2 linked regions of the Accumulibacter sp. genome follow. Each later gene encodes a partner of the first gene's protein in a complex. Links are inferred from orthologs where the notes say so. Each region holds a gene or a part of one and is shown in the gene's direction. Other genes may lie near its edges.

Region 1 (14,479 bases):
AGCGCGATGAGCGCCGAGCAGCGGCAGCAATTCGTCCGCCTGATGAGCGAGCAGACGCGGCGCATGCTGAGCCTGGTCGACGATCTGCTGACGCTGTCGCGTCTCGAGGCGGACGACGCACCCGCCAGCGAGGAAGACATCGACATGGCCGACCTGCTGGCGCAATTGCAGGCCGAGGCGGAGGGCCTCAGCGGCGGCCGGCACCGCCTGCAGTTCCGTTGCGGCGGCCCGGGGTTGCGCGGCAACCGCCATGAACTGCACAGCGCCTTCGGCAATCTGGTGTCGAACGCGATCCGTTACACGCCGGCCGGTGGTGACATCCGCGTTCGCTGGAAACTGCGCGCCGGTGTCGGTGTCTTTTCGGTGCGTGATTCCGGCGTCGGCATCGCCGCCGAACACCTGCCGCGCCTGACCGAGCGCTTCTACCGCATCGACCGCGGCCGCTCGCGCGATACCGGTGGCACCGGTCTCGGGCTGGCGATCGTCAAGCACATCCTGTTGCGTCATCAGGCGGCGCTGGTGGTCGACTCGCAGCCTGGCGCCGGCAGCAACTTTCGCGCCGAGTTTCCGGAGTGGCGGCTGCGGCCACAGCCGTCACCCGATCTGCCAGCAGCCGACGAGGCTTGAGTGAAGAGTGGCGCCGGCGGGCGAGGTCGTGTCCGATCGCGCCGCTCAGGTCGTTGACCGGACCCGCTGACTGCGGTATACGACGAACGCAGTGCAGTCTGCCGGCGACAAGCCCGGCGAGGCGCCGGGGGGCTTGCGGCGGCTGCCGACTCGATCGAGAAACCATGGGGAGCGGTAATGGAACGGGAAGCAATGGAGTACGACGTGGTGGTTGTCGGAGCCGGTCCGGCGGGCCTGAGCGCAGCCATCCGCCTGAAGCAGTTGAATCCGGACTGGTCGGTGATGATCCTCGAAAAGGGTTCGGAAGTGGGAGCCCACATCCTCTCCGGCGCGCTCTTCGAGGCCAGGGCGCTCGATGAGTTGCTGCCCGACTGGCAGTCCCGGGGTGCGCCGGTGACGACACCGGTCTGCGAGGACCAGGTCTTCCTCTATCGCAGCGAGACCTCGGCCGTCCGCTTGCCGGGCTTTGCCGTTCCGGCGCCGATGCACAACGACGGCAACTGGGTGATCAGCCTCGGCTCGCTCTGTCGCTGGCTGGCCGAGCAGGCCGAGGCGCTGGGCGTCGAGATCTTCCCCGGCTTTGCCGCCGCCGAACTCCTCTACCATGAAGACGGCTCGCTGAAGGGGGTGGCGACAGGCGACATGGGTCGCGACAAGCATGGCCAGCCGAAGGACGGCTTCCAGCCGGGACTTGAACTGCACGCCCGTTACACGTTGCTTGCCGAAGGCTCGCGCGGGCAACTGGGCAAGGAACTGATCGCGCGTTACGACCTGGCCGCCGGCGCGACGGCGCAGCACTATGGTCTCGGCATCAAGGAGCTGTGGGAGATCGATCCGGCGAAGCACCGGCCCGGGCTCGTCGTGCATGGCGCCGGCTGGCCGCTGAGCGAACATGGCGCCACCGGCGGCTCCTTTCTCTACCATCTCGATGAACGGCAGGTGGTCGTCGGCCTGATCGCCGACCTCAACTACGCCAATCCGTACCTCTCGCCCTTCGAGGAGTTCCAGCGCTTCAAGCGACAGTCGGAGATCAGGAAGTACCTAGAGGGCGGCAAGCGGCTGTGCTATGGGGCGCGCGCGATCACCAAGGGCGGTTTCAACAGCCTGCCGAAACAGAGCTTCCCCGGCGGTCTGCTGCTCGGCTGCGACGCCGGTACGCTCAACTTCGCCAAGATCAAGGGCATCCATACGGCGATGAAGTCCGGCATGCTCGCTGCCGAAACGGTCGCCGCGGCGCTGCAGGCCGGCGATCAGGGGCGCAGCGATCTCGTTGCCTACGCCGCGGCCTTCCGCGAGTCGTGGCTGTACGGCGAACTGCACCAGGCGCGCAACTTCGGCCCGGCGCTGCACAAGTTCGGTACCTTCCTCGGCGGTGCCTTCAACTGGATCCAGCAGAACCTGTGTGGTGGCCGCATGTTCTTCACGCTCAAGGACCGCAGCAGCGACCACGGGCAACTGGCGCCGGCATCCCGCTTCCAGCCGATCGAATATCCAAAGCCGGACGGCAAATTGAGCTTCGACCGGCTGTCTTCGGTCTTCATGTCGAACACCGCCCACGAGGAAGAGCAACCGATCCATCTGCAACTGCTCGACAGCAGCAAGGCGATTGCGGTCAATTACCGCGAGTATGCATCGCCCGAGCAGCGATACTGCCCGGCCGGTGTGTACGAGATCGTCGAGGAGGATGCCGGTCCGCGCCTGCAGATCAACGCTTCGAACTGCCTGCACTGCAAGACCTGCGACATCAAGGATCCGACACAGAACATCCGCTGGGTTGCCCCCGAGGGCGGTGGCGGACCGAACTACCCCAACATGTGAGTCGGCAGGTGGCGGCGTCGCTCAGACCGCCGCCGCGTGGCGCGCCAGCGCCCAGACGACGTGTTCGCGCACCAGCGCCGAAGGGTGGTCGAGCCGCGCACGCAAGGCGGTGACGACTCCAGGGGTTCCTGGGCGGGCGTTGCCGAGGGCGACCGACACGTTGCGCAGCCAACGCTCGTGACCGATGCGGCGAATTGCGCTGCCCTCCAGGCAACTGTCGAATTCGCTCTCACTCCAGGCAAGGAGTGCGGTCAGCGGCGCCGCATCGAGCCCGTTGCGCACGGCGAAGTCGGCATCACCAATGCGGGCGAAACGATTCCATGGGCAATGCAGCTGGCAGTCGTCGCAACCGTAGATGCGGTTGCCGATCAGTGGCCGCAGCGACGGCGGGATGCTGCCCGGCAACTCGATCGTCAGATACGAGATGCACAGCCGCGCGTCGAGTTGGTAGGGCGCGACGATCGCCGCCGTCGGGCAGACATCGAGACAGCGCCGGCAGTCGCCGCAATGCTCCTCTGCCGGCGGGTCGGCGGCCAGTGGCAGGTTCGTGTAGATCTCGCCGAGGAAGTGCCACGACCCCTCGCGCGTCAGTGAGAGCGTGTGCTTGCCGCGCCAGCCGACTCCCGACTGCCGTGCGAACTCGGTCTCGAGAACCGGCGCCGAATCCGAAAAGACACGGCAACTGCAGGGCCGGCCGAGTTTCACGGCGGCTTCCTGCAGGCGCGCGGCGATCTTCTGCAGGCGGCGCCGCATCGTTTTGTGGTAATCGCGGCCGAGGGCATAACGGGAAACGTAAGCGAGGCGGTCGTCGCCCAGAACCGACAGGGCGTCCGCCGCCTGTGGGCAATAGGGCAGGCGGGCCGAGATCACCGTCCGGACACCGGGCAGCAGCGCTTGCGGCGCCAGACGCAGCGCTGCATGTTTGGCCATATAATCCATCTGCCCGTGCCGTCCCAGATCCAGCCAGCGCAGCAACCCGGGTGCAGCCGCGGCCACGTCGATGCCGCTGACGCCGATGGCGGCAAAGCCCAGTTCGGCACCCCAGGAGCTGATCTGCTGCCGTAGCGCGGCCGCGTCGCCGACGCTCAATGATGGCGCGTCGCCCGTCGCTCGCCTCCCACCCGTCTCGGAGTCCTCATCGTGCATAGCCCGGATGATAACCAGTCCGCCCTCCGCCTGCACCTGCCGGATGCCGCCGCCACCGCTCGTGTCGGCGGCGCGCTGGCGCCGCTGCTCGAGCCCGGAATGGTCGTTGCGCTCGATGGCGACCTGGGCGCCGGCAAGACCACCCTGGTGCGCGCGCTGTTGCGCGCCCGAGGCCATTGTGGTCCCGTCAAAAGCCCTACGTATGCGCTGGTTGAAATTTATGTGATTTCGAGGATATACTTCTATCACTTTGATTTCTATCGTTTCAACTTTCCGGAAGAATTTCTGGATGCTGGGCTTGGCGAGTATTTCCGTGACGATGCGGTCTGTCTGGTCGAATGGCCGCAAAATGCGGCCGGGTACATGCCTGCGGCCGACCTCGTCCTGCGCCTGCGTTTCGCGCAGCGTGCAAGGGAGGTGGACATCGTCGCCGGCAGTGAGGAGGGTCGAGAATGTCTGCGAGCGCTGAGAAGCGGCTGGTTGCCCGCCGCCGGCTGATCAAGTTCACCGGCGCGTCACTGCTGTTGTCGGTCAGCCCGCTGGGGCAGGCCGCGGCGGGACGCGCCGTGGGAATCGTGGCAGTGCGGGTCTGGCCGGCGGCCGACTATACACGCGTGACGATCGAGCACAACGCACCACTGAAATACACCCATTTCCTGGTCAAGGACCCCGACCGTCTGGTGGTCGATCTCGAGGGAGTCGAGTTCAACGGCGTTCTCGACGGCCTCGCGAGCAAGGTCGCCGCCGATGACCCCAACATCCGCCTGCTGCGCGCCGGCCGCTACAAGCCCGGAGTCGTTCGCCTGGTGATGGAACTCAAGGGGGAGGCCAATCCACAGGTGTTCGAACTGGCACCGGTCGGTGGCTACGGCCACCGACTGGTTCTCGACGTCTATCCACTCAATCCGCCCGATCCGCTGCTCTCGCTGATCGACAGGAATGAGCCCGGGCAGGCGGTGGTCGAGAGCCGGACGGCCAGCCGGCCAGACAGCCGCAGCGAGGCGCGGCCCGAGGCCGTGGCCGACAGCCGGCGCGAGGTCCGGAGCGAAGCGGCGCCAAGCGAGCAGAAGGCTGCGGCCAAGCGCGCGGGCCGCCCAATGGTCGATCGCCTGGTCACCATCACGCTCGATCCCGGGCATGGTGGCGAAGACCCGGGCGCGGTCGGCAGCGGTGGCAGCTACGAGAAAAACGTCACGCTGGCCGTCGCCCGGCGGCTGAAGGCCAAGATCGAGGCCGAGCCGAACATGCGCGCGGTGCTCACCCGGGACGCTGACTACTTCGTGCCGCTGCAGGCGCGCGTGCAGAAGGCGCGCCGAATCCAGTCGGACCTTTTCGTCTCGATCCACGCCGATGCGTTCGTCCGGCCCGATGCCAACGGCTCGTCGGTCTTCGTCCTCTCGGAGAGCGGCGCCTCGAGTTCGGCAGCGCGTTACCTGGCTCAGAAGGAAAACGCCGCCGACCTGATCGGCGGGGTCAACATCGACGTCAAGGATCCGGTGCTGGCGCGGACGCTGCTCGATCTGTCGCAGACGGCGACGATCAACGACAGCCTGAAGCTCGGCAAGGCCGTTCTCGGCGAAATCGGCGGCATCAACCGCCTGCACAAGGCGAATGTCGAACAGGCCGGGTTTGCCGTCCTAAAGGCACCCGATATCCCGTCGATCCTGATCGAGACGGCCTTCATCTCCAACCCGGAGGAGGAGAAGAAACTGAACGACGAAGCCTATCAGGACAAGATGGCCGAGGCGATCCTGTCCGGCATCCGCAAGTACTTTGCCAAGAACCCGCCGCTCGCCAAGTCGCGGCTCGCGCGTCTCGACTGACGCCGGTCGCGTACCAGCCCTTCTCGGTTGCGGCTGGCCCAGAGGAGGTGCGAGGCCGTTCGCAGGGGGGGTTCCATAACGGCTTGGTCCCTGCTAGAATCCGCGTCCTGCACTGGCGACACTGGACGCCGTGCCGCTGTAGCTCAGTCGGTAGAGCAGCGCATTCGTAATGCGTAGGTCCCCAGTTCGATTCCGGGCAGCGGCACCAAAGAATCAAGCACTTGGCCTCGGTCAAAAGCCGGGGCTTTTTTGTGGGGTTACGCCGGGGTTACATTTGACGTAACCAAGCCGGGTTCTTGGCGGTCAGGGCCGTCGCGTTGCCAGCAACATCGGGTTGAACTTGGTCACCACATCACCGTTACGCAGTAACGCCCGGCGCCCGGTGCCCACGGATTGACCCGCGGCGCGTCACGTATACAATCCCCATAGGCACCGCCGCCAAGGCGCTCTCTCCCACCAGGTTCATCCGCCCCGGCGGTGAGAGCGCCTGGACAGCACGTCCTCGGCGGGACAGACAACACTATTCGTTAGGCCTCACAAGCACTATGAGCCCAGGCCTTACCCCCTCAGAAGCTTTGGTCAACCGGCTGAGCTCAAGCAGTTTCCTGCGGCTATGGACTCATCCGAATCCCGTTGGAAAGGGGGGCAAGGAGTTGTGCGATTGCCTAGTCGTGTGCGGTCCTCACATCATCATCCTCTCCGTCAAGGAAGTCGAGTACCGGGATACTGGCGACAAAACTGGTTGGGAAAGATGGCAGAAGGGAGCGATCGATAAGTCGGTCAAGCAAATCTGGGGCGCCGAGCGTTGGCTTCGAATGTCCGACCGTGTCCTTCGAAGCGACGGACGAGAGATCATGTTGCCGCCCAAGGAAGCTCGCCAATTTCATCGCATCACCGTCTCTCTCGGAGGTCGAGGCGAAGTACCTTTGCAGTGGGGAGACTTCGGACATGGCTTTGTTCACCTCTTGGACGAGCAGAGTCTGAAGGCGGCATTCAGCGAATTGACGACGGTCACAGACTTCGTGCGCTACCTGAGCGCCGCAGAGAACATCTTCGAGCGTGGTGTTCGACCAGTGTTTGCAGGCGGCGGAGCGGAGGATCTCTTGGCACTCTATGTTCAGAACGGATCCGACTTTGGTCTCTTCGATCCCGCCACAGGCCACCCGGCTCTCGCCATCATCACAGACGGGATCTGGGCAGCGCTCATCAAACAGGCAGACTATTTGGCTCGCAATCGAGACCTTGAGTCGTCGTATGCGTGGGACCGCCTGATCGAGAGCTACGCCGAGGACCTCCTCACCAACGGAATGTTCGACATGTTCCGGAGTGAGGTGACGCAGAACGAACTGGCACTCGTCGCCATGGCACTCCAGCCACGCGGGCACCGGGCGAATCTTGCCGACGCATTCCTTGAGTTCCTGGGGTCTGACCACGCGCGTGTTGCCGCCAGGTGCGTGGTGGCCGACGACGAAACAGCATTCGTATTCACGACGGGCGACTCGGCCGACCGCGAGCTTCGTGGGCGCGAGTTATTCCTTCGCTGCTTCGTTGTCCGTGGACGATGTCCGAGAGTCAAGACCGTCGTAGGCATCGCCACTGATCGGCCTAAGGCCGGCAAACGCAGTCATTCGTCCGATATCGTTTATCTGCACCTGCCGACCTGGGATCCAACGGACGACAAGAAGGTGAATGGCATTCAGGCTGATCTGGGCTATTTCAAGAACACAACGTGGCCAACATAGCGGTGACGCCTGACGAACAAAGACAGATCGTGCGAAGCCACGACCTACCCCATCTGTTGGTCGAGCTCGGTGGAGGAAGCGCTGGGCCAATCTGCCAGCGGCAACTCGTTCAACTTCGCCCGCGACTCCCGCCAAGTCGGGTAGTGCAGTCCAAGCAGTGCCATGAAGCGGTCGCTGTGGGTCGGCTCAAGCAGATGAAGCATTTCGTGTACGACCACATACTCAAGGCATTCCTTCGGCTTCTTCGCCAGTTCCGTGTTCAAGCGGATCGTGCCAGCCGACGGATTGCAGCTACCCCACTTGGTCTTCATTTGCTGCACGTAGAACCCTCTCACCTCGACCTTGAGGCGCGGCCCCCAGGTCGCAATCAAAGGTGCCACCTCGGTCTTCAGGATCTGGCGATACCAGTTCGCCACGATCGCTTTTCTACCCGCCTCATCGGTGCCAGGGCGAACGCTCACCAGCAGCGTGGAGTGACGTAGCTGCACCGTTGCTGGCTCATCCGCCTCGATCAGCTTCATCAACATCCGCCGGCCCCATACGGAGTGACTCTCGCGGTCGATGAATTCGCGCCGGGTCTCGCGTTCCTGATCGCGCAACTTCTTCTGCTGCTGCTTGATCCAGGAGAGCTTGGAGATCGCGAAGAGCCGGATCGTGTCGAGCTTCATCCGTTCGGGGACGACCAGCCGCACGCGCCCGGTCGGCGGGTAGACGCTCAGGTGGATGTTCCGGATGTCCTTCTTGACCACGTCGAGAACGATGTCGCCGAGCTCGATCTGTGTGACCATCAATACTCCCGCTGCGCCTTGATGATCAGGAATATGCGCTCGACCTGCTGAGGATCGTTGCGCAGCAAAGGCAGCAGGGCGCGCTTGATTTCGTTCTCCTTCGCCTGATGTCCCCGCCAGTCGTCGGGCCGCACTCGTCGCACGGTTTCGTCGATGGCCAGTGCCAGTTCCAGCGCCGGGTTGTTCCCGGCGCCGTAAGCCGCTGGCGGTGGCTCTGCAACTCCACTGGCAGCAGGCGCGGCCATGGCCAGCAGGTTGTCGTACAGCGCGCGCAGCCACGGCCGGGTTCGCAGCACCTCGGGCGTGTCGGGTGCCTGCCCATGCAGCACGCGCTTGACCAGGTCGGCGATGCGCTGCAGGTACGCCTGGTAGTTCAGGCGCCGGGCGCGCAGGTCGGCGAGGATCTCCTCCAGCAACTTCGACATCCGGTCGTAGTAGGCCGGGTTGTTCAGATGCTCCTGCAGGATTCGGCTGCGCACGTTGTTGGCGATCGTCTCGGCTACGGCGTCCTTGTTGGCCTTGATGCCACCGGGCAGGCTGTCCACCGCGCTGGCGATGCCCGCCTTCACGATCACCTCCAATAGCGGCGTGTCGCCGAACGTCGAGATAGGCCGCGGCTCGGCCGCTTCGATGTAGGTGTCGATCAGGTGCCGCATGTCGGCCTCATAGGCCTTGAGGTCGATGGTCTCGCCGCTGGCTTTCCGGATGACCTCGCGGAGCTCCAGATAGCGCTGCACCTCCTTCTTGATGCGGGCGATGTCCTCAACGCTGTACTTCGCTGCTTCCAGGTCGTCGGCGATTGCGGCGTAGGCCCGCACCAGCGACACCGTCGCGGTGTACAGCGCCACGCGCTGCGGCTCGTGTTCAGCCAGGTCGGCCGCGATTTCGACGTTGCCGCAGAAATAATGGATGTGCTCCAGCTCGCCCTTGGGCGGCTTCACCGGTTCGCAGATCAGCGCCGCGGCTTCCAGCGCGTTGTCCAGCCGCTCGCGGCCCTTCGTCAGCCGGTCGTGCAGCAGCACGTCGGGGCTGACGCCGGGCGCACTGCGGTCCAGCTCCGACGTATAAACCTGTAGTGCCCCAGTTCCCTCGTCATTGACCAGCTTCCTGAACAAGTCCTTGTAATCGACGATGTAACCCACCGCCTTGTCGTCACCGTCCAGCCGGTTCACGCGGCAGATGGCCTGGAACAGGCCGTGGTCCTGCATGCTCTTGTCGATGTAGAGGTAGGTGCAGCTCGGCGCGTCGAAGCCGGTGAGCAGCTTGTCCACCACCACCAGCAGCTTCATGTTCGCGGGCTGTTCCTTGAACAGCTTCTTGGCGTTGTCCTCGTAGGTCTCGGTCTTGGACTTGCCGGGCTCGGCCTGCACGCCCTTCAGCAGCGCGGTGTAGGTGTCGTAGAGGAACTGCTTGTCGGTCTGCGTGTTGGCACCAGTCTCCTCCAGCGTCACGTCCTTGGCCAGCGGGTTGTACGAGGTGACCACCGCGCACTTGCCCTTGAAGGCGGTCTTCTGGAACAGCTCGAAGTACTTGCACGCCTCGTAGATGCTCGAAGCCACCAGGATCGCGTTGCCCCGTTGGCTGGCCAGGCGTGGCTTGACGCCGAAGTCGAACACGATGTCTTCGACCACGCGCTCCATGCGTGAGCGCGAGCTCAGCACGTTCTGCATCGTGCCCCATTGCTCGCGCAGCGCCGCCTTCTGCCAGGCGTTCAGGCCGCGGGTCTTCGCTTCGAACCATTTATCGATCTTGTCCTGCGAGCCCAGGCTCTGCTCGATGTCGCGCGCCTCGTACACCAGGTCGAGCACCACGCCATCTTCCACGCCCTCGCTGAACTTGTAGGTGTGGATGTAGTCGCCGAAGACCTCGCGGCTGGTCTGCGCGTCCTGCTTCAGCAGCGGCGTGCCGGTGAAGCCGATGAACACCGCGCCGGGCATCAGCGCCTTCATCGTCTTGTGCAGCTTGCCGCTTTGCGTGCGGTGGCATTCGTCGACGAAGACGAACACCTCGCCCACGGTGGGGCTGGGCTGCGAGGCCAGCTCCTTGATGAAGGTGTCGAAGTCGTCGACTCCCTTGCGCCCGAACTTGTGGATCAGCGAGCACAGCAGCCGCGGCTTGGCCTGGCCGAGCTGGTTCATCAGGTCCTGCCCGCTGCTGGTGCGCTTGATGGGCTCGCCGGCCTCTGTGAACACGCCCTCGATCTGCTTGTCCAGCTCATCGCGGTCGGTGACGATCACCACGCGGGCGTGCGGCCGGTTCTCCAGGATCCACTTGGCCAGCAGCACCATCACGATGCTCTTGCCGCTGCCCTGCGTGTGCCAGAGGATACCGCCCTTGCGGGCGTATGCGTGCTGCTGCGCCGCCTTGATGCCGAAGTACTGGTGCACCCGCGGCAGCTTCTTCACGCCGCCGTCGAACAGCACGAAGTCGTGCATCAGCTCGACCAGCAGCGCCTTGGCGCACATCTTCAGCAGGTACTTGTCGAGCTTGAAGCGGCGGTTGTCGGCCTCGTCTTCCTCCCACTTCAGGAAGTACTTCTCCGGCGTGCCGACGGTGCCGTACTGCAGCCCCTCGGAATCGTTGCCCGCGAAGACGAACTGCACCGTGCTGAAGAACCAGGCGTTGAACTCGGGCGTCTGGTTCGACAGGTTCTGCCGGATGCCGTTGCCGATGGACGTGCGGCTGTTCTTCAGCTCGACCACGCCCACCGCGATGCCGTTGACGTACAGCACCAGGTCGGGCCGCCGCTCGTGCCCGCCCAGCCCGCCGCGCAGCGTCACCTCCTCGGCGATGGCGAAGTCGTTGGCCAGCGGCTGCGCCCAGTCGATCAGCTTGACCGTCTCGGTCGCCTTGCTGGCTTCGATCTTCACCGGCACGCCGTAGCGCAGCAGGCCGTAGACCGCCTTGTTGTTGTCGTAGAGGCTGCGGTTGGGGTTGTCCGCCTCGGTGCGCAGCAGGTAGAGGGCGCGGTTGATCTGGTCGGGCGTGTTGCCGGCCATGTTCAACCAAGCGGTGAGCAGGCCCTCCTCGATGTTGCTGTTGCCGGTGCGGTCGGTCCAGTCGCCCAGCGCGCGATAGCCGAGCTCATCGCGGAACAGGGCGAGCACGCGGTTCTGCGTGGCGCGCTCGGGGGTGCCGATGCCGCTCATCTCACACTTCGTCGAAGTGGCACCACTGGTCCTCGGGCAAAGCCCGCAGGAACGCGCCGATCTGCTCGAGCTGGCCTTGCTGCTGCGCCCATTCGAGGTGTTCCTTGAACCGCAGTTGCTTCTCGATCGGCGTGGTGTGGTGCCAGGCGGCGAGGATCAGCGGCGCGGGCGGCTCCCAGCCTCCCGAGGGCTTCTGGCGCGGGTTCTTCAGCATCCCGTAGAGCCGGCTCCACTGCGGCGGCATCGGCACCAAGCGGTTGTTCGCGGTGCATTCGGCCCAGAGGGCGTCGTAGGCTGCAGCGGTGTTGCTCATACCAGCCGGGTCCTGCCGGTGAGCAGTTCCTGCATCATGGCCTGCTTGAGGTCACGAGTCTTGTGGCGGCGACGATTCAGCAAGTCCAGGTCCGCATCCATATCCGACAGCACTTCGGCAATGGCAGCTTGCTCCTGGAGTGGTGGAAGGTCGATCCAGGTCGACGAGAAGAAGGTCGGGCGAAGGTTGGGATATGCGCTGGTAGCGGTGTGTTCCTGCAACTGTCGCAGGGCCTTGTCGCTTCTCAGCACGTAGGACAAGAACTTGCCAAGGGCTCTTGACTTGACAGGCCGGAGCACCCGCACGAAGTTCGAGGCAGCCACGTTCGGTCGACCATCGCACCACCAGACCTTGCCCAGACCATTGCCACTCGTTGTGATGACGATATCGTCCAAGTGGCACCGCGCCTGTGCGAACTCGGCATCAGACAAGAAGCGCGATGCAGTGGAGGTCAGCACACCGTCTGGCGAGATGTCGCCTGCACGAATGATCTCTGCAGATGTCGGGCGATCGGCGTCAGGCTCTCGAGCGCCCCAGTACCCCGTTGCCCTGATCACGAGTTGTTGAAGGCTGGCGATCTCCCACTCGCCGTGGAAGCCGGGTAGGCGGGTTTGGCCGGTGAGGAGTTGCTGCATGGCGGCCTGTTTGAGGTCGTGCTTCTTGGCGATGAGCCGGTCCAGCGCGCCCAGCAGCGCATCCACATCGCTCAACGCTCCCGCGATGGCGCGTTGCTCATCTCGCCCTGGCAGCGGGAAGGCAAGCGGCTTGACGTGCTTGTTGTTGATCTGTGGGACCGATGTCGTATCGGCGAACCTCCACAGCCCGATGTGCGCAAGTGCGTAGTAGAGGTACTCGCAGTTGAGGTTTCCGGTTGGCGTTAGCGCCATGAGGTTCGTATCCATGTACGACGCTTCGCTCAGTATGCGAACCTTGTTCAACGCAATGGCAGCACCTCTTTTCGCGAAGACGACGCTATTTGCTGAAACTGTCGCGCCTTTCGAGAAGTGGTACGGCGTTGAAGCGGCGTCCAAGTACTTCTCGCTGCTATTCAGCTGCTCGACCTTGAAGTACGGCACGCCACTCGTCTCAAAGCGGAACAGTGACGGACTGGCTCCGCTGGTGATTCGCACGTGGTCGCCAAGGGCAACCACGTCCCAATCGCGCGGCACAGGCCCGGCCTCGCTTCTCTGTAGTCCAGACGCAATCACCACGCGGCCCCCATCTGCTTGAGGTATTCCTCAACGCGGCTGGCTAGCACTGCCACTTCGCCGGTGAGCTTCGGCAGCGGGGTGGCGTAGCGTTCGGCCAGTTGGCGAATGCGTCCAGTCAGCGTCTGCGACACCCGGTCCAGCTCGCCCTGCACGGCAGCAGCCAGCGTGGCCAGCCACTTGTCGTCCACGACGAGGGTCTTGATCTCGTCCTCTGTGAGCTGGCCGTACTTGGCAGCCACCTTGACCATCAGCGCGTCCTGCGCCGCCTTGAGCTTGGCGCCGACTTCGGTGTCCTGCTCGATGAGGGACAGGTATTCCTGCAGCACCACGCGCTCGTCCGCGGTGTCCGGGTCAGCTTTGTCGATCGCCTTAAATTGGGCGGTCACACTCGCCTTGGTGAGCTTGTCCTTGTCGTTCTTCGCTTCGTCCAGCAGGCCACCTTCGCCGCCGTGTTCCTCGGCCATCTCTTCCATCTGCTGCGCCAGGGTGGCGGCCTGCGCCTCCAGCGCCTCGATGGCGGCCTGCTCCTTCGCGTAGTAGCGGGCGATGACGAGCGCGGGCGGGATCAGCTCGGCGGCGTACTTCTTCCTGCCCACGGCGAAGTCGGGCCGGGTCTTGGTCTTGCTGGCCTTGTCTTCGACGATCAGCCGGGGCTGGGCGGCCGCCAGCCAGCCGTCGGCGGCGATGAGGTAGCAGTCGTCCTGCATCGTCTCGCCCCAGTAGTCCATCAGGTGCTGGTAGACGTCGTAGGCGTCGATCAGTGGGGCGTGATCGAAGGCTTGGAGCAACGCCTCGGCGATGGTGCCGATCAGGGCCTTGGGGTGGCCGTCCTGCGCAAAGCCGCGCAGGTGCGGCGTGTTGGCCGCCTTCCACTGCGCGAACAGCTCGTTGGCGGCCGCGATGAAGGCGGTGAACTCCGCGTGGCCGAAGATCGTCGGCTTGATCTCGGCGGGTGCGACACGGAGCCGGCTGTAGCCGGGGCGGTCGGCCAGTTCGAACAGCGCGGTGCGCACGGCGGGGAAGACCTGCCAGTAAGGGGCCAGCGCATCGAGGTCGCGGTCGGGGATGCCGCCGCGCAGGTGGGCGTGGATGTCCTGCAGGTCCTCGGGCTCGGTGCTGTCGATGTAGCGCGGCAGGTTGAGGTTGAACTCGTTCCTCGGGTCGCTGATCTCGGCCAGCGGCACGCGGCGCGCGTAGCCCGGAATGTCCACCTGACGGGTGAAGGTGTCGACGATGCGGTGGATGTCCTGCTCGCGCAGGCGGTTCTTCGGGCCGTCCTTGCGGAAGCCCTTGCTGGCGTCGATCATGAAGATGCCGCTGCCGGCTGACGACGCGTCGGCGCGGGCCGGGGCCTGAGCCTTGTCAAGCACGACGATGCAGGCGGGGATGCCGGTGCCGTAGAACAGGTTGGCCGGCAGGCCGATGATGCCGGCGATGTAGCCGCGCTGGACGAGGTTGCGGCGGATCACGCCCTCGGCATTGCCGCGGAACAGAACGCCGTGCGGCAGGATGCAGGCGCCCCGGCCGGTGCTCTTGAGCGAACGCAGGATGTGCAGCAGGTAGGCGTAGTCGCCCTGCTTGGCGGGCGGCGTGCCGTAGTGCTTGAAGCGTTCGTGCGGGTCGTTGGCCGGGTCGAGGCCGGTGCTCCAGCGCTTGTCGCTGAAGGGCGGATTGGCGACGACGTAGTCGAAGGTCTTGAGCTGGCCGGCGGCGTCGGTGAACAGCGGGTTGGCCAGCGTGTTGCCCTGCATCACCAGCGCCGTCGGGTTGTCGTGCAGGATCATGTTCATGCGCGCCAAGCCGGCGGTGGCGGAGTCCTTCTCCTGCCCGTAGAGCGTGACCTTGGAGCGGGCCGCGTCGCC
Region 2 (14,563 bases), 880 kb from region 1 along the record:
GCGATGCTGTCCTTCGGGCGTTACCTCGCTTTCGGGCTGATCGCCGTGCTGCTCGCCTGCGGCGACCGCGCGCGTCTGTCGCGGCTGCAGAGCGAGGACTGGCGGATGGCTTTCGAGCTGGCTCTGGTCGGCAACATCCTCTACTACCTCTTCCTGGCGGCGGCGATCCAGCTCGCCGATGCGCCAATGCCGACGATGCTCATCGGCACCCTGCCCATCGTCATCGCGATCGTCGCCAACTTCGGCAGCGAGGCCTTGCCGTGGCGCCGCCTGCTGCCGTCGCTGACGGTGATCGCGATCGGCATCGGCCTGGTGAACCGCCACGAGATGGCGCTGCTCGGCGCGCAGCGCAGTATCGACGACTACGTGGGTGGCGCCCTGCTGGCCTTGGCGGCGGTTGCCGCCTGGACCTGGTACCCGGTGCGCAACTCCCGCTGGCTGCGCCAGCGACCGCAGATCGCTTCCGGAACCTGGGCACTGGCGCAGGGGCTGGCGACGTTGCCACTGGCAGCGATCGGCATGGCTGCTGCCGGCGTCTGGTCGGACCGCAGCTTCGACTATCCGCTGGGCCCGCAGCCGATGCGCTATGTGGGACTGATGCTGATGCTCGGCTTCTGTGCCTCCTGGCTCGGCACCGTGCTCTGGAATCGCGCCAGCCAGCTGCTGCCGACCGCGCTCAGCGGCCAGTTGATCGTCTTCGAGACGCTCGCCGCCTTCGCCTACGCCTTCATCTGGCGCGGCTCGCTGCCCGGTAGCTCGGCGCTGGCGGGGATCGGGCTGCTGCTTGCCGGCGTCGTTCTCGGCGTGCGCGCTTTCCGCGGCGGCTGAACGGCCGTTCTGGCTCACGGGCGGGGAGGCGGACCAGTCGTCATGCCGCCAGTGCTTTTCCCACCAGGCCCTGCCGTCGGCAGCGGGGAAACGATGGTGGCAGGGTGTTAGAATGCCGCCGATGCTGGTTCTCGGAATCGAATCCTCCTGCGACGAAACGGGCGTCGCGCTGTACGATGGCGACGGCGGCGACGGCAGCTTGCTGGCGCACGCGCTTCACTCGCAGGTCGACATGCACGCCGAGTACGGTGGCGTGGTGCCGGAACTCGCGTCACGCGATCACATCGGCCGTCTCGTGCCGCTGCTGCGACAGGTTCTTGCCGCCAGTGGCCGCTCGTTGGCGCAGATCGATGCCATCGCCTATACGCAGGGGCCGGGTCTCGCCGGCGCCCTGCTCGTCGGCGCCGCTTTCGCCGAGGCGTTGGCGATGGCTCTGGGGCTGCCGACCGTGCCGGTGCACCACCTCGAGGGTCACTTGCTGTCGCCGCTGCTGTCGGCGCGTCCACCGCGCTTTCCCTTCGTCGCGCTGCTCGTTTCCGGCGGGCACAGCCAGCTGATGCGCGTCACCGGCGTCGGCGAGTACGCGTTGCTGGGCGAGACGCTCGATGACGCGGCCGGTGAGGCCTTCGACAAGACCGCCAAGCTGCTCGGACTCGGTTATCCTGGCGGCCCGGCGCTCGCTGCGCTCGCCGAAAGGGGCCGACCGGGGCGGGTGAAGCTGCCGCGGCCGATGCTGCGCTCTGCTGACCTCGATTTCAGCTTCAGTGGCCTGAAGACGGCCGTCTTGACCCGCGTGCGCGAGTTGGGGATGCTCGACGACGAGCAGCGGGCGGACATCGCCTGCGGTTTTCAGGAAGCGATCGTCGAGGTGCTGGTGAGCAAGGCGCTGCGCGCCGTACGGACCAGCGGCCTGCGGCAACTGGTCGTTGCCGGCGGCGTCGGGGCCAATCGCGAACTGCGCCGCCAGCTCGATGCGCGCGCGCTGAGGTCGCGCATCGACGTCTTCTACCCGGAACTCGAATTCTGTACCGACAACGGCGCAATGATCGCACTGGCCGGCGCGTTGCGCCTGCAGGCGGGGCTTGCCGGCAAGGCCGCCGGTGCTTTCTCGGTGCGGCCGCGCTGGCCGCTGACCAGCGCCGGCTAGCCCGTCGCGGCAAGAGCGTTGCGCACGGACCGGCGGCGTTCGCGCGCCGGGCCAGGTACGGTTGCCGGTCGTGGCCGGTAGCGCAAGAACTACTGGCGTTTGCCGCCGATGCGCGGCTCGCTGCCGGCGAGCAGTCGCTGCAGGTTCTGCCAGTGCTTGCCGATCAATGCCATGGCGATGATGCCGATCACCAGCACCCTGCCGTCGTTGCCCCATGACACGATGGCGTAGAGTGGCGCTGCGGCCGCTGCGACGAGTGCCGCGAGTGATGAATAGCGCAGGGTGAAGGCGACCAGCAGCCAGGTGGCGAGTGTGGCCAGCCCGAGCCAGGGATCGATCGCCAGCAGGACGCCGGCGGCGGTGGCGACACCCTTGCCGCCCTTGAAGCCGAGGAAGACCGGGTAGAGGTGGCCGAAGAAGACGGCCAGCGCCACGAGGCCGACCGTCAGCGGTGGCAGACCGTACAGCGGTGCGTAGTGGGTGGCGAGAAAGACCGCCAGCCAGCCCTTCGTCGCGTCGCCGACGAGGGTGAACAGCGCCGCACCCTTGTGCCCGCTGCGCAGGACATTCGTCGCGCCGGGGTTCTTCGAGCCGTAGCTGCGCGGGTCGGCGAGGCCGAAGACGCGGCTGGCGACGAGCGCGAAAGGAACCGACCCGAGCAGATAGGCGGCGAGGACGGCGAGCAGGGTGAGCAGTGTCGAAGGCATCGGCTGGGTGGTCCGGGGTTGCCGCCTTATGGCCAGTGGCCGGAAGGCGATAGAATGCGCGCTCTGTCGCCACCTTTCCGGCAGCGCGGTGCCATCATACACCACGCCACCGGCGCACCCACCCGAGCCTGGGCCGCATGGACATCATCTTCATCAACGAACTGCGCGCGACGACGCTGATCGGCATCTACCCGCGCGAGCAAGCCATGCCACAGACGGTCGAGATCTCGCTGCAGATCGGCACCTCGACGGCCAGTGCCGGTGCCAGCGACGATATCGGCGACACCATCGACTATGCTGAGGTCGTCGAACGCCTGCGCAACGAGCTTGCCGCCCGCCATTTCAACCTGCTCGAGCGGCTTGCCGAGTACGTCGCGACGTTGCTGCTCGAGGACTTCGGCGCCACCTGGGTGCGCGTCTCGATTGCCAAGCTCGGCATGATGCGCGGCGTTGCGCGGGTTGGCGTGGTCATCGAGCGCGGTGCCGCCGCCTGACCTGGCGCGTTTCTCCTGCCCGCCGCAGCGGGCTCATGCCTTCCTTGAATGATGCGCTCGACCAGGGGGTCACCGAGCTCGGTTTCGGCCAGTACACGACGACTACCGCCGGCAGCACGCTGAACCTGTTCGTGCATAGCGTGCCGCTGATGATCGGTACCGCCGGCCTGCCGCCCGTGATCATGCGCTTCCTTGCGGCACCGAAGGTCCACGCCGCGCGTCTTTCCGCCGGTCGCTCGCCGCTGCTCAGGTTTCCGCCGCCAGCGCCGCGAGGACGCCCGGCCGGCGGCCGACGCGTTCCTGGAAGGCCGCCAGTGCCGGCCAGCGGCCGATGTCGATGGTTGCTGCGCTGCCCCAAGTGAGGACGGCATACAGGTAGGCGTCGGCGACCGTGAAGTGGTCGCCCAGCAGGTGGTTCCTGTCCTCGAGGCGGGCGGCGACGTAGCCCAGCCGGGTGGCGATAGCCTCCCGCAGGCTGCGCCGGTAGTCCTCGGGGGTATCCGGCCGGAACAGCGGCACGAAACTGCGGTGCAGTTCGCAACCGATGAACGCCAGCCATTCCTGCAGTCGGTAGCGCGCGAGCGTGTGTGCGCGCGGCGCGAGGCCGGACTCGGGAACGCGGTCGGCGATGTATTGCAGGATCGCGGCGGTCTCCGTCAGACGCTCGCCATCGTCGAGTTCGAGCACCGGCACGTAGCCCTTGGCGTTGATCGCCATGAAATCGCTGCCATCGGCCAGTTGGTGCCGGCGGAGATCGACGCGCACGAGATCGAAATCGAGTCCCGCCTCGCGCAGCGCGATGTGCGGTGCGAGCGACGAGGTACCGGGAGCGAAGTAGAGCTTGATGTCGAGGCTGCCGGGCAGGTGCGGAGGCGCTGCCGGCGCTCTCTCATCGTCCTCGTCGACACCGGGAAGCCGGCTGAGCTCGACGCTGAGGAAGCCGCTGTTGTTGCCATAGGCAAAGGCCGAGTCGTTGGCGAAGAAGTAGAGGAAGCCGGGCTCGCTGATCTCGATCTCGCAGCCGTTCGGCGTGGCGACCAGGCTGCTTTCGTCGTCGACGCGGGCGACGCCACCGACGGCACTCTCGATCAGCCCGGTCAGCATGTTCTCGGTGTCGGCATTGCTCGCCTCGAGGTCGGGCCGCGGATGGATCGCGGCAACCAGCGAGAACCAGGGGCGCCTCTCCATGCGGCGGCTGCCCTCGGCGAGCTGCAGGAACCACGCTTTCGACTCATAGCCGTCGGCGTCGGCCGAGACGTCCTTGTCCAGCCACGAGCCGCTGGCCTCGACGCGGTAGCGCTCGCCGACAGCCACCTCGACGCCGGAAGCGTTCCACCACTTGTGCGCATAGACTGGGAAGCGTGCCGAGCCATCGATCGGCAGCTTGCGGAACGGCAACGCCTCACGCTCGGTCTGCAGTTGCTCTTCCGGCGGCGGTTCTTCGCCACGGTAGAAAGAGGCGCAGGCCGGGATGTCCTCGAGGGCCTGCGGTCGATAGTCCGCGCGCCCCTGCAGGCGCTGCAGCACGCTGGGATGGATTTCGGCGTCGTCCGGAATCTTGCGCTCCCTGGTCGGGCGCGTGCGCCAGACCGGGCTGCGGGTCTCGTCGTGCCGGTCCTCCAGGCAGTCGGGCGCCAGTGCCGGCAGCAGTTGCCCGGGCACGAGTCGCAGGCCGGCAGCGAGTTCGTTGACCTCCTGCACCATCCATTCGAGCGCGATGTCGGCGAGGCCGTGGCTGTCGTAGCCACCGCCGACATCGGCATGCGCGCCGGCAAACCAGAGCTGCCTGATCCCCTCGCGTTCGGCCCAGACGGTCGGGACGAAGTCCGCCCGCTGCTCGTCGATGGCCAGCGCCTGGCGACCGTATTCGACGCGTGGACTCAGCTCACGGTTGCGGAACTTGAGGAAGCGGAGTTCGTCGCGGTCGATCAGGCGCAGGCCGTTGAACAGCGGCACGCCGAGTTCCCCGACGGTGTCCCAGACGCCGATCATGCGGATCGGCGTTTCGTCGTGGTGCTTCCAGAAGCGCGCGCCGCGCTTCTTGCCACGATCGTCCCTGTAGATCAGCCAGACCCGTTCGGCTTCATCGGCGGCATCGTCGTCGTCGGCCTCGCCGGCAGCGAGCAGACCGGTGTAGGCGATGAACTCGCCGAGGCTGCGGGCCGCCCAAGCGCCGCGTGAGGCGCCGAAGAGCCAGATCTTGTCGCCCCGCTCATAGACCTGCGAGATCAGCAGGTAGGCGTCGATCATGCTGTCGTGCAGGCCGATTCCCTGCGTCCCGAGCAGCAGGCCCTGCGCGCGGCCGCCGCTGCCGACGCTGGCGAGATGGAAGGCAGCGAGCTGTTCGCCGGTCCTGACGAGATGCGAGCGGATGGGTCCGCTCTCGTCGACCTGTCGCTCGGTTCCCGGTAGCATCTGGAACAGCCGGTAGGCGTTGGTTCGCCCGACCGGATCGTTCCAGCTTCCGTCCAGGCAAACGACGATTTCCTTGCTCATCGCGCTTCCTCCACTGCTCCTCTCGTTGCCCGCTGCCGGCACCGGCTCGTCGATCGACGCGAGCCTGGCGCAGGCACCCGCCGCATCGCCAGGCCGCCGCCTCGCCTGCTGCAGCGGTGCTGCCCGCGTGCCGGCAAGCGCCAGCTCTCGCTCTGCGCTTCAACGCCGCCTGCCGGCGACGACTGCCACTCGAGATCTCAGCCGCCGCCGCTCGCTGGGGCTGCCGGCGGGTTCGATTTCGGCAGTGAGACATCGAGCTCCTTCGCCTTGCTGTCGGAGATGATCTCGAACAGCGTCACCACCTTCTTCACGTCGCTCGTCGTACGCGCCACCTGGACGGCGGCGTCGGCTTCACGCTGCGTGACCAGGCCCATCAGGTAGACCACACGCGCCTCGGTGACGACCTTGACATGGATCGCGTTGAACTTGCCGGCATCGACGAAACGGCTCTTCACGCGGGTGGTGATGTAGGAGTCGTTGCTGCGTGCCGAGAAGGACGTGACGGGGCCGACGGTCAGCTCGTTGTACAGCCCCTGGACCTGTGGCACGGCATTGACGATGTTCTCGACTTCGATGCGCACCTGTTCGGAAGGCACTTCGCCGCTGATAAGAGCCCTGCGGTTGAAGCTGGTGACGTTGATGTGGGCGTTTTCCCAGGGCTTTTCGCCGATGCGTGCAGTCGCCTTCCATTCGATCGATTCGTCGTCGGTCTGCGTGCCGAGCGAGCGGCGATCGAAGGCCGCCAGAGCGCCTCCGCTGGCGCCGGCGGCGACCACCGGCAGACAGCCCTGCAGCAAGAGGGGCAGCAGCGCAGCGGCAAGCAGCGCGCCCATGGCGAGCAGTCGTTTCATTCGTCAACTCCCATCAGCAGGCAATCGATGCCGTCGCAGAGACAGTGGATGACCAGCAGGTGCGTTTCCTGGATGCGTGCCGTGCGCTCGGCCGGAACGCAGATGTGTACGTCGTCCTCGTGCAGCATCTCGCCGATCACGCCACCGCCCTTGCCGGTCAGCGCGATGACGCGCAACTCGTGCTCGTGCGCGACGTCGATCGCCGCGATGACGTTGGCCGAGTTGCCCGAGGTCGAGATGGCGACGAGGACGTCACCGGGTTGTCCGAGCGCGCGCACCTGCTTGGCGAAGATGGCCTGGAAGCCGTAGTCGTTGGCGATCGCCGAGAGGATCGAGGTATCGGTCGTCAGGGCGATCGCCGCCAGTTCATGGCGCTCGACCTCGAAGCGCCCGACCAGTTCGGCTGCCAGGTGCTGCGCGTCGGCAGCCGAGCCACCGTTGCCACAGGCAAGGATCTTGCCGTTGTTCAGCAGGCAGTCGACCATCGTCTCGATCGCCCGGCCGACCGGTGCCGCGAGTGATTCGCGGGCGTCGAGCTTGATCTGGACGCTGTCGCTGAACTGCTGGCGAATACGGTCGGTCAGGTCCATCGGCGGTGTTTCGCAGCGCGTAAAGAGGCCGATTCTAACATCAGAGCAGCAGGAAGACCTCGAACTCGAGCCGGCGCCAGGGATCGGGGTCCTGCCGCATTCTCGACACCCGTGCCTCGAGTCGTTCGCCGGCGTCGAGGGCGCGCGCGACGGCGCGGTTCTCGGCGCGCGGAACATAGCCGAGCTGCTGACCGTTCCAGTCGACGCGCACCGCATTGCGGTCGTGCCGGTTGTCGGCTTCGCGCACCAGCGTCAGCCGGTCACCGGTCCTGATCTGCGACCAGAGCGCGCTGGCGGCATAGTACTGGCTGCCGGCCAGCGGTGAACTCTGCACCAGGACGCGGATCGCTTCGCCGCCCGGCAGCGGCGTGGCGGGCAGGGCGAGGGCGATGGCGAGCGCGAGGGCCCGCTCAAGGCGCCGCAAAGGCATCCGGGATCCACTCGATGGCGGCCGTGGACAGTCCGTCGAGCAGGATGCAGTCGAAGCGGCAGTCGCAGTCGCTGCCACCGCGCAGCGCCAGGTAATGCTCGGCGGCGAGGACGATTCGCCGCTGCTTGGCGCTGGTGATGCTGGCGCCGGCGCCGCCGTAGCCGGCGTTGCGGCGCAGCCGCACCTCGACGAACACGAGCGCCCGGCCATCGCGGCAGATCAGGTCGACCTCGCCGCCGCGGCAACGGAAGTTGCGCTGCAGGATGCTCAGTCCGCGCGCTGCGAGGAAGCGCGCCGCCAGTTCCTCGGCGGCCTCGCCGTCCTTGGCGGCGTTCCTGCCGGGTCCGGGCGTGTTATCTTTGCCGCTCACTGCCTGCCGACTCCGATGACGAACGAATCCGCTGCATTATATTTGGTGCCGACGCCACTGGGCCATCTCGGTGACATGACGCAGCGCGCGATCGAGGTCCTGCGCCAGGTGCCCTGGGTGGCCGCCGAGGACACGCGGCACACGGCGCCGCTGCTGCGTCACCATGGCTGCAACGCCCGCCTGCTGGCGGCGCATCGGCACAACGAGGAGGCGGCGGCGCAGCGCGTCGTCGCGCTGCTCGCCGCCGGCGAGTCGGTGGCGGTGGTCGTCGATGCCGGCACGCCGGGCATCTCCGACCCGGGCGCGAGGCTGGTGGCGCGCGTGCGCGCCGCCGGTCATCGCATCATCCCTCTGCCCGGCCCCTGTGCCGCGGTCGTCGCGCTGTCGGCGGCCGGGTTGAGCGAGACGCAGTTTCTCTTCTACGGCTTTCTCCCGGCCAAGTCCGGGCAACGCGCGCAGGCGCTGCGCGAACTCGCCGAGCTGCCGTACGCACTGGTCTTCTACGAGGCGCCGCATCGCATCATCGAAACGGTCGCTGCGTTGCTCGCGGCCTTCGGCGCGCAGCGTACGCTCGTGCTGGCGCGCGAACTGACCAAGCTGTTCGAGAGCATCCATTCCTGTCCCCTGGGTGAGGCAGCGGCGTGGCTGCTGGCCGACGCCAACCGCCAGCGCGGCGAGTTCGTGCTGGTCGTTTCGGGCGCGCCGGCGGTCGCGGCCAGCGGTGAGGGCGGGCGGGTGCTGCGACTGCTGCTCGACGACGGGCTGCCGCCCAGCCAGGCGACGCGGCTGGCGCACGCGATCACCGGCGCCAGCAGGAAGGCACTGTATCAGGAAGCGCTGTCCTGGCAGGCAGGTGTCACCTCCACCAGGCAGTCGTAGAAGGTCGCGCCGCCGCCCATGTCGGTCAGCGCTTGGCTGGTCACCTCGTTGCAGTTCCGCCCGTCGGGGGATAGCTTGCGCCACCAGATCGAGGTCGCGACGACGACGCCCGGCCGCGCCCGGTCGCTGACCACCGCCCGGGCGGCGAACTCACCGCGCCGGTTGAAGACGCGCAGCTCGCTGCCGTCGGCAATCGCCCGCGCGGCGGCGTCGGCCGGGTTGATCAGGATGCTCGGCGATTTTTCCTGCGCCAGGAAGCGTGCCGAGTTGGCGAAGCTGGTGTTCAGGAAGTTGCGCGCCGGTGGCGTCAGCAGGGCCAGCGGGAAGTCCTGCGCCAGCGGGCTGCACCGCCATTCGCGCGGTTCGATGAAGTCGGGAAGCGGGTCGAGTCCCTGGTCGGCGAGCATCTGGCTGTAGAACTCGCACTTTCCCGACGGTGTCGGAAAGCCGCCGTCGGCGAACGGCGCGTAGGGCTGCGGCAGCCGCAGGCGGGCGTGCCCGTCGCGCACGAGCTGCTCCCACGACAGGCCGGCAAGGCGCGGATCGCTCCAGTCGAAAGCCTGGCGGCACAGATCCTCGTCGCTGTCGGCGAAACACGGCTCGCTGAAACCCATCCGCGATGCCAGGCGACGAAACAGCTCGGTGTTCGGCAGCGCCTCGCCGAGCGGCGCGATCGCTGGCTGGTTGAGCTGGATGTACAGATGGCCGTAGGACTTGTGGATGTCCAGCTGTTCCATGTGGCTGCTCGCCGGCAGCAGGATGTCGGCATAGTCGGCGGTGTCGGTCTGGAAGAGATCGTGTACGACGGTGAACAGGTCGTCGCGGGCGAAGCCGCGCACCACCTCGCGCGACTGTGGGGCAACCGCCAGCGGGTTGCTGTTGTAGACGAAGATCGCCTGGATCGGTGGCCGCGCGTGCAGCAGGTCGTGGCCGATGGTGCTCATGTTGATGATGCGTGGCGGCGGATGCGGCATCAGGTCGGGCCGTTCGAGCGCGGCCGTATTGACCGGATAGTTGCCCGAGGTGGACAGCAGGACACCGCCTGCGGGGTCGCGCCAGGCGCCGGTGAGCGCCGGCAGGCAGGCGATCGTGCGCAGCGCCATGCCGCCACCGGCGGTGCGGTTGATGCCGTAGTTGGTACGGATCGCCGCTGGTCTTGTGCGGCCGTAGGCGTGTGCCAGTTGCTCGATGGTGCTCGCCTCGATGCCGCAGATCGCCGCCACGCGTGCCGGCGGAAAGGCCTGCACACGCTCTGCGAGTTCCGCGAAGCCCAGCGTGTGGCGGGCGATGTAGTCCTGGTCGAGGAGGTCGTCGCGGATCAGCACGTACATCAGGCCGAGCGCCAGCGCGCCGTCGGTTCCCGGCAGCAGGGCGATGTGCTGGTCGCAGCGGTCGGCGGTCATCGTCCGGCACGGGTCGATGGCGACCAGGCGCGCACCGCGCCGCCGGGCTTCCTGCGCCAGGCGCCAGAAATGCAGGTTGGAGACGACGCTGTTGCTGCCCCAGATGAGGATCAGCCGCGCGTCGACGACGTTCTCGGGGTCGAAGCCGATGCTCGCACCGACCGTCGCACGGTAGCCCATGGCACCGGCGCTGGCGCAGATCGTCCGGTCGAGCTGCGCGGCGCCGAGACGGTGGAAGAAACGGCGGTCCAGCGAACCGTAGCCGAGCAGACCCGAGTTGCCGGCATAGCTGTAGGGGACGATCGACTCGGCGCCATGGCTGGCGATGATGCCGCGGAAACGGTCGGCGATGGTGGCCAGTGCCTCGTCCCAGCTGATGCGTTCGAAACACGCTCCCGGCCCCTTCGCGCCGACGCGCCGCAGCGGGTGCAGCAGGCGTTGCGGGTGATGGATGCGCTCGGGGTAGTGTGCCACCTTGGTACACAGCACGCCGGCGGTCGGCGGGTGATCGGCCGCACCGGCGACCTTCAGCACGCGGCCCTGGCTGACCGTGACCTCGAGTGCGCAGGTGTCGGGGCAGTCATGCGGGCAGGCGCCACGTATCGTGTGGCTGACGCCGTCTTCGGCAAGCGCTTGCGCCATGGTCGGGTGTCCTCCGGCAAGGGATGGGTGGGCGACGGCGACACGATAGCAGGTTGCCGGCTGCCTGGGCACCCGTCAAACCAGCAGCGCCTTCATCAGCGCATCCTTCGCGTCCTGGTAGAACTCGATGCCCAGCCGGGTCGCCATCTCATCGGACAGATCGAACAACTGGCGACGGCAGGAGACTGGCAGCAATAGGGATTGGGCACCTTTCTCGACGGCGATCTCGGCCAGGCTGACGGCGTTGTGGATCGGCTCGATGGTGCCGCCGAGGGTGAGCTTGCCGACGACAACCAAGCCGCCACGAACCGACTTGCGCAGCAGGGCACTGCAGAGCGCGATCAGTGACGCGACGCCGGTCTTGGCGCCGCTCTTCGCGGCATCGAAGCCGCGCAACTGGGCAGAGAACCCATGCGCGCGCGGATCGCGGTCGCCAACCAGTTGCCTGGCCCGCGCGTACAGGTTCTGCTCGGCGCATCGGATCGATTCCTGGAAGGCTTGTGGCACGGGCTTGTTGAGCACGCGCACACCGCCGCCCGGACCTTCGGTGACTTCGAGGCGGAACAGGCCGGGATGTTCGTCCTGACCGTCGGGCGAGAGCGTCCCAGATCTGGCCGGCTTCGAGCGGTTCGTCGCCGATGCCCCCCTGGCTCTGCAATTCCGGTGAGGAGACGAATTTCTCGACGCCTTCGGCACCCAAGGTGTAGCTGAAATGCGTATTGCGGAACTCGGCGGCGCCGATGCGCTGCTGTTGTTCCTTGACGCGACGGCGAACCTCCAGCGCCAAGCGCACGGCCCATTCGAGGCTTTCCTCGCTGACCAGGCCGAAGTGGTCGGTAAAGAGGTCCGGCTTGAGCCTGGGCACGTCCCAGCCCGGCAGGTAGCAATGGATGCGGTCCATGAAAGCCGTGTCGTCGCGCATTTCGGGCGGCAGCCGCTGGAACAGGTGGCCGATGCGCTGCTGGTGCTCGACATCGACATCGAAGTTGCCGAGCATGGCGATCGAGCCGTCGGCACGGATGCTCTCCTTGCCGCGCGAAAACTCGCCCGACTCCATGTAGCCCTTCATGATGTTCACTCCGTCCTTCTGGTCGAAGGAGATGCCGGACACCTCGTCGAAGCACACGACGTCGTACTGGCAGACCAGGCCACGCTGGCCGTTGGCGTTATTGACGAACATGCGCGCCACGGTGGCCTTGCCGCCGGAGACCAGGTGGGCGTAGGGCGAGGCCTGCTGCAACAAACGCGATTTGCCGGTGCCGCGCGGGCCGATCTCGACCGGGTTGTCATTGCGCTCGACGAACGGAATCCTGCGCAGCAGGATCGAATCCTTGTGGCGTTCGGTCAGTTGCGCCGGTTCCAGGCCGATCGAGCGCAACAGGAAGTCCTTCCACTTGGCGGTCGTCAGCCTGGCCCGCGCAGCCGACGTCTTGTCGAGTACGTCGCGCTGCGAAAGCTGGATCGCACGCAGGCCGGCGACACCCAAAGGCCGACCACTCGTCTCCTGGGCGATGGTGGCGTCGTAGCCCAGCGTGACCTCGGCATGGAAGCCGCCGGTCAGCATCCGCTGGTGCTCGGTGACCAGTTCCGCGGAGATGCGCACGTCGCGCAGCTTGAGCGAGGGCAACTCGGCGACATACGAATCGGTCCTGGCATCGAGCCGTGCCGTGATGATGTCGATGATGCGCACCTGCCCCTGTTCACGGGCGACGGACTTGATCAGCTCCTCGCTGCCGGCGCGTACCGTGCGCTCGGAAAGCTGGCGCTGGACGATCGCGAGCCCCTCCTGAATCTCGCTCTCGTCGATGGTGGCGCAGTAGCGGCCGAGCATGAACGCGACCACGTAGGTGGACAACGGAAACTGGCGCGAAAACTGGCGCACGCAAGTCCTTGCGGACGACGTAACCAGCGAAGGCTTCGGCGACCTTGCGGTCCAGGGTGTCAAGCTGCATTGGCGTTCCCTTCCCAGGCTGCGCCAAGATTCATGCGTTCCTTGGCTACCTTCTGGCCGTCGCGGCGCAGTACCACGGCAATCTGCTCGCCGATCAAATCATCCACTTCCAGCCAGTCGGCGTCGGCCACCGCATCCTTGAGCACCGCGCAGCGGCCCCACTTGGTCTCGGTCAGCCTGGCGGGGAGCTCGGCCTTGGGCAGGCCGACCGGCAGCAGCAACCAGCCGTGGTCGGTCACCACCCAGACCTGCTTCCAGCCAGCATTGAGCAGGCGCCGGATGGCATTGGCCAGGTCGTCGAGGTGGGCCGGAATGGCACGCCAGCTTCCGGCCCTTGGCGTGACCGTCGCCATCGATGTCGCCGGGAAACTCCGCCCAGCCCTTGCCATAGGCGAGGCTCCGGTTCTCGGTATCGACGACGGCGACACCCTCCCGCTCCATTGCCTCGCAGTTTGTCCGCCGTGTAGGCTCCCTTCGGCAGCCTGGGTGCGAAGTCGCCGCCATTGCCGCCATCGGCGAGCTTGCGGGCCGGAGAGACCCAGACCTTGCCGCTGCGGGTCACCGAGGGAACGCTGGTGAACCCGGGTTGCAGCACCACCGTCAAGCCATTGCCCTTGTCCAGCGCCGCTTCCAGTTCGCGCGCCAGGTCGAGGCGCAAGCCATCGACGAACAGCAGCACCGTGCCATCGGCCACCTCCGGCAGGCTCCAGCCGGGATAACCGTCTCTCTTCACCAGCGCCTGGAAGCCAGCGGCCTGCCTTTCCAGCCAGCGGCGATAGAGGGCGAGCAGCACGGCGTAGATCGGCCTTTCCAGTTCATGTGGCTGCGCGATCGCCATGGCCGAACGGGCAGCGGCATCGACTTCCCAGCCAAGATCGCCGTAGTGCCGCGCTGCTTCCTGCGCATTGCTTCCGGTCAGCGTGCCGGTCCTCAGCCGCCAACACGGCGCTGACTGCCGCTCGTGGATCGAGGCTGGCGGCCTGCAGCAGTTCCTCGGCCAGGCGCTTCTCATCGGCGTCGTTTTCACGCGGGTAGCGTTCGGCCCCCTGCAACAGGTCGGGCGGTGCGATGCCCCGGAACACTTCGTAGGCATCGGGATAGCTGTGCCAGTGGGCGACATACTGCTCCCACAGCCGGTGCGCCGCCTCGCCGGGCATGCTGGCGAGAATGCGCTTCGCGACCTCCAGCGGCCCCTTCGCCGGATTGACGCCGAAACGCCCTTTCGCGTTGGCGACGGAACTCTCCCACGAGGTGCCTTGTTCGGCCCGGATCGCTTCCGGCGTGGTCAGCCAGCGCAGTACGGTCTCGTCGGGTGCCGGGTTGATCAGGTCGTTGAGATGGCGCTAGTCGATGATCACGGCATCGAGGACGGGCAGATGCTGCATCAACAGCTTGTCCATCGCCGCCTTGAGCGCCTGCCCGGTTTCCTGGCTGGCCGAAACCTTGAGCCCCAGGCCTCCGCGCCTGGATTCGAGAAAGGCGCGCAGCGTCCAGTCCTTGCCGTTCTCCTGCCGCCAGAAACGGCCCCGGTAATGCAGTTCGGCGAGCGGTGCGAGTTGCGGGTCATCCTTGAGGCCGCGCAGATCGGTGCGCAACTGGCCGTTGCCTACGCCAGGCAGGTAGAGAATCGCCGCTTTGTCGGGCTCGACCGCGCCCGCCTGGCCATCGGCCACCATGCGCAGCCAGACGCCGGGGCCGCTGGGCTGGCCGGGGTTGTAAGCGCCGACGGCATGCAGTTCCGGCAATGCCTCCATGATCCTGCGCAGCACGCCTTC

Evidence for each region.
Region 2: the proteins of tsaE (region 1) and tsaD are in contact, whole or in part, in a crystal structure (PDB 6N9A), measured with the Thermotoga maritima proteins. The link is inferred for Accumulibacter sp. from one-to-one orthologs. Residues at the interface, in WP_004082108.1 of Thermotoga maritima: Leu37, Gly38, Lys46, Lys57, Val59, Lys60, Ser61, Thr63, Phe64, Thr65, Leu66, Met67, Val69, Pro71, Tyr82, Arg83, Leu84, Asp86, Asp88, Phe89, Asp93, Ile128, Asp130, Glu131, Arg134; in WP_004082750.1 of Thermotoga maritima: Cys10, Asp11, Arg49, His50, Leu82, Gly84, Gly135, Gly136, Glu154, Thr155, Leu156, Asp157, Asp158, Ser159, Glu162, Asp165, Lys166, Arg169, Leu170, Tyr175, Lys213, Thr214, Leu217, Tyr218, Gln221, Arg222, Asn324.

Annotation. Positions count from the first base shown.
Region 1 is NZ_JAZKUG010000001.1:2,773,690-2,788,168, forward strand. What follows is about bases 2,486-5,337. They hold tsaE (tRNA (adenosine(37)-N6)-threonylcarbamoyltransferase complex ATPase subunit type 1 TsaE), read left to right. Parts: upstream 2,486-3,585; coding sequence 3,586-4,089; downstream 4,090-5,337. Other genes in these bases: queG (tRNA epoxyqueuosine(34) reductase QueG), read right to left, coding at 2,486-3,534; V5B60_RS12340 (N-acetylmuramoyl-L-alanine amidase), read left to right, coding at 4,044-5,337. Outside these bases: phosphate regulon sensor histidine kinase PhoR, read left to right, coding at 1-627; V5B60_RS12325 (electron transfer flavoprotein-ubiquinone oxidoreductase), read left to right, coding at 805-2,445; more of queG, read right to left, coding at 2,467-2,485; more of V5B60_RS12340, read left to right, coding at 5,338-5,414; V5B60_RS12350 (hypothetical protein), read left to right, coding at 6,269-7,156; V5B60_RS12355 (M48 family metallopeptidase), read right to left, coding at 7,201-7,944; V5B60_RS12360 (type I restriction endonuclease subunit R), read right to left, coding at 7,944-11,093; V5B60_RS12365 (hypothetical protein), read right to left, coding at 11,095-11,406; V5B60_RS12370 (restriction endonuclease subunit S), read right to left, coding at 11,403-12,617; V5B60_RS12375 (type I restriction-modification system subunit M), read right to left, coding at 12,611-14,479. UniProt on the Escherichia coli protein: Required for the formation of a threonylcarbamoyl group on adenosine at position 37 (t(6)A37) in tRNAs that read codons beginning with adenine.
Region 2 is NZ_JAZKUG010000001.1:1,891,334-1,905,896, forward strand. The notes cover bases 27-2,962. They hold tsaD (tRNA (adenosine(37)-N6)-threonylcarbamoyltransferase complex transferase subunit TsaD), read left to right. Parts: upstream 27-949; coding sequence 950-1,975; downstream 1,976-2,962. Other genes in these bases: V5B60_RS08165 (DMT family transporter), read left to right, coding at 27-828; plsY (glycerol-3-phosphate 1-O-acyltransferase PlsY), read right to left, coding at 2,065-2,682; V5B60_RS08180 (dihydroneopterin aldolase), read left to right, coding at 2,820-2,962. In the rest of the region: more of V5B60_RS08165, read left to right, coding at 1-26; more of V5B60_RS08180, read left to right, coding at 2,963-3,176; glutathione transferase GstA, read right to left, coding at 3,423-5,672; V5B60_RS08200 (BON domain-containing protein), read right to left, coding at 5,870-6,523; V5B60_RS08205 (phosphoheptose isomerase), read right to left, coding at 6,520-7,113; V5B60_RS08210 (HIRAN domain-containing protein), read right to left, coding at 7,154-7,543; V5B60_RS08215 (YraN family protein), read right to left, coding at 7,524-7,913; rsmI (16S rRNA (cytidine(1402)-2'-O)-methyltransferase), read left to right, coding at 7,929-8,792; V5B60_RS08225 (molybdopterin-containing oxidoreductase family protein), read right to left, coding at 8,741-10,837; V5B60_RS08235 (hypothetical protein), read right to left, coding at 12,779-13,141; V5B60_RS08240 (hypothetical protein), read right to left, coding at 13,604-13,945; V5B60_RS08245 (hypothetical protein), read right to left, coding at 14,132-14,563.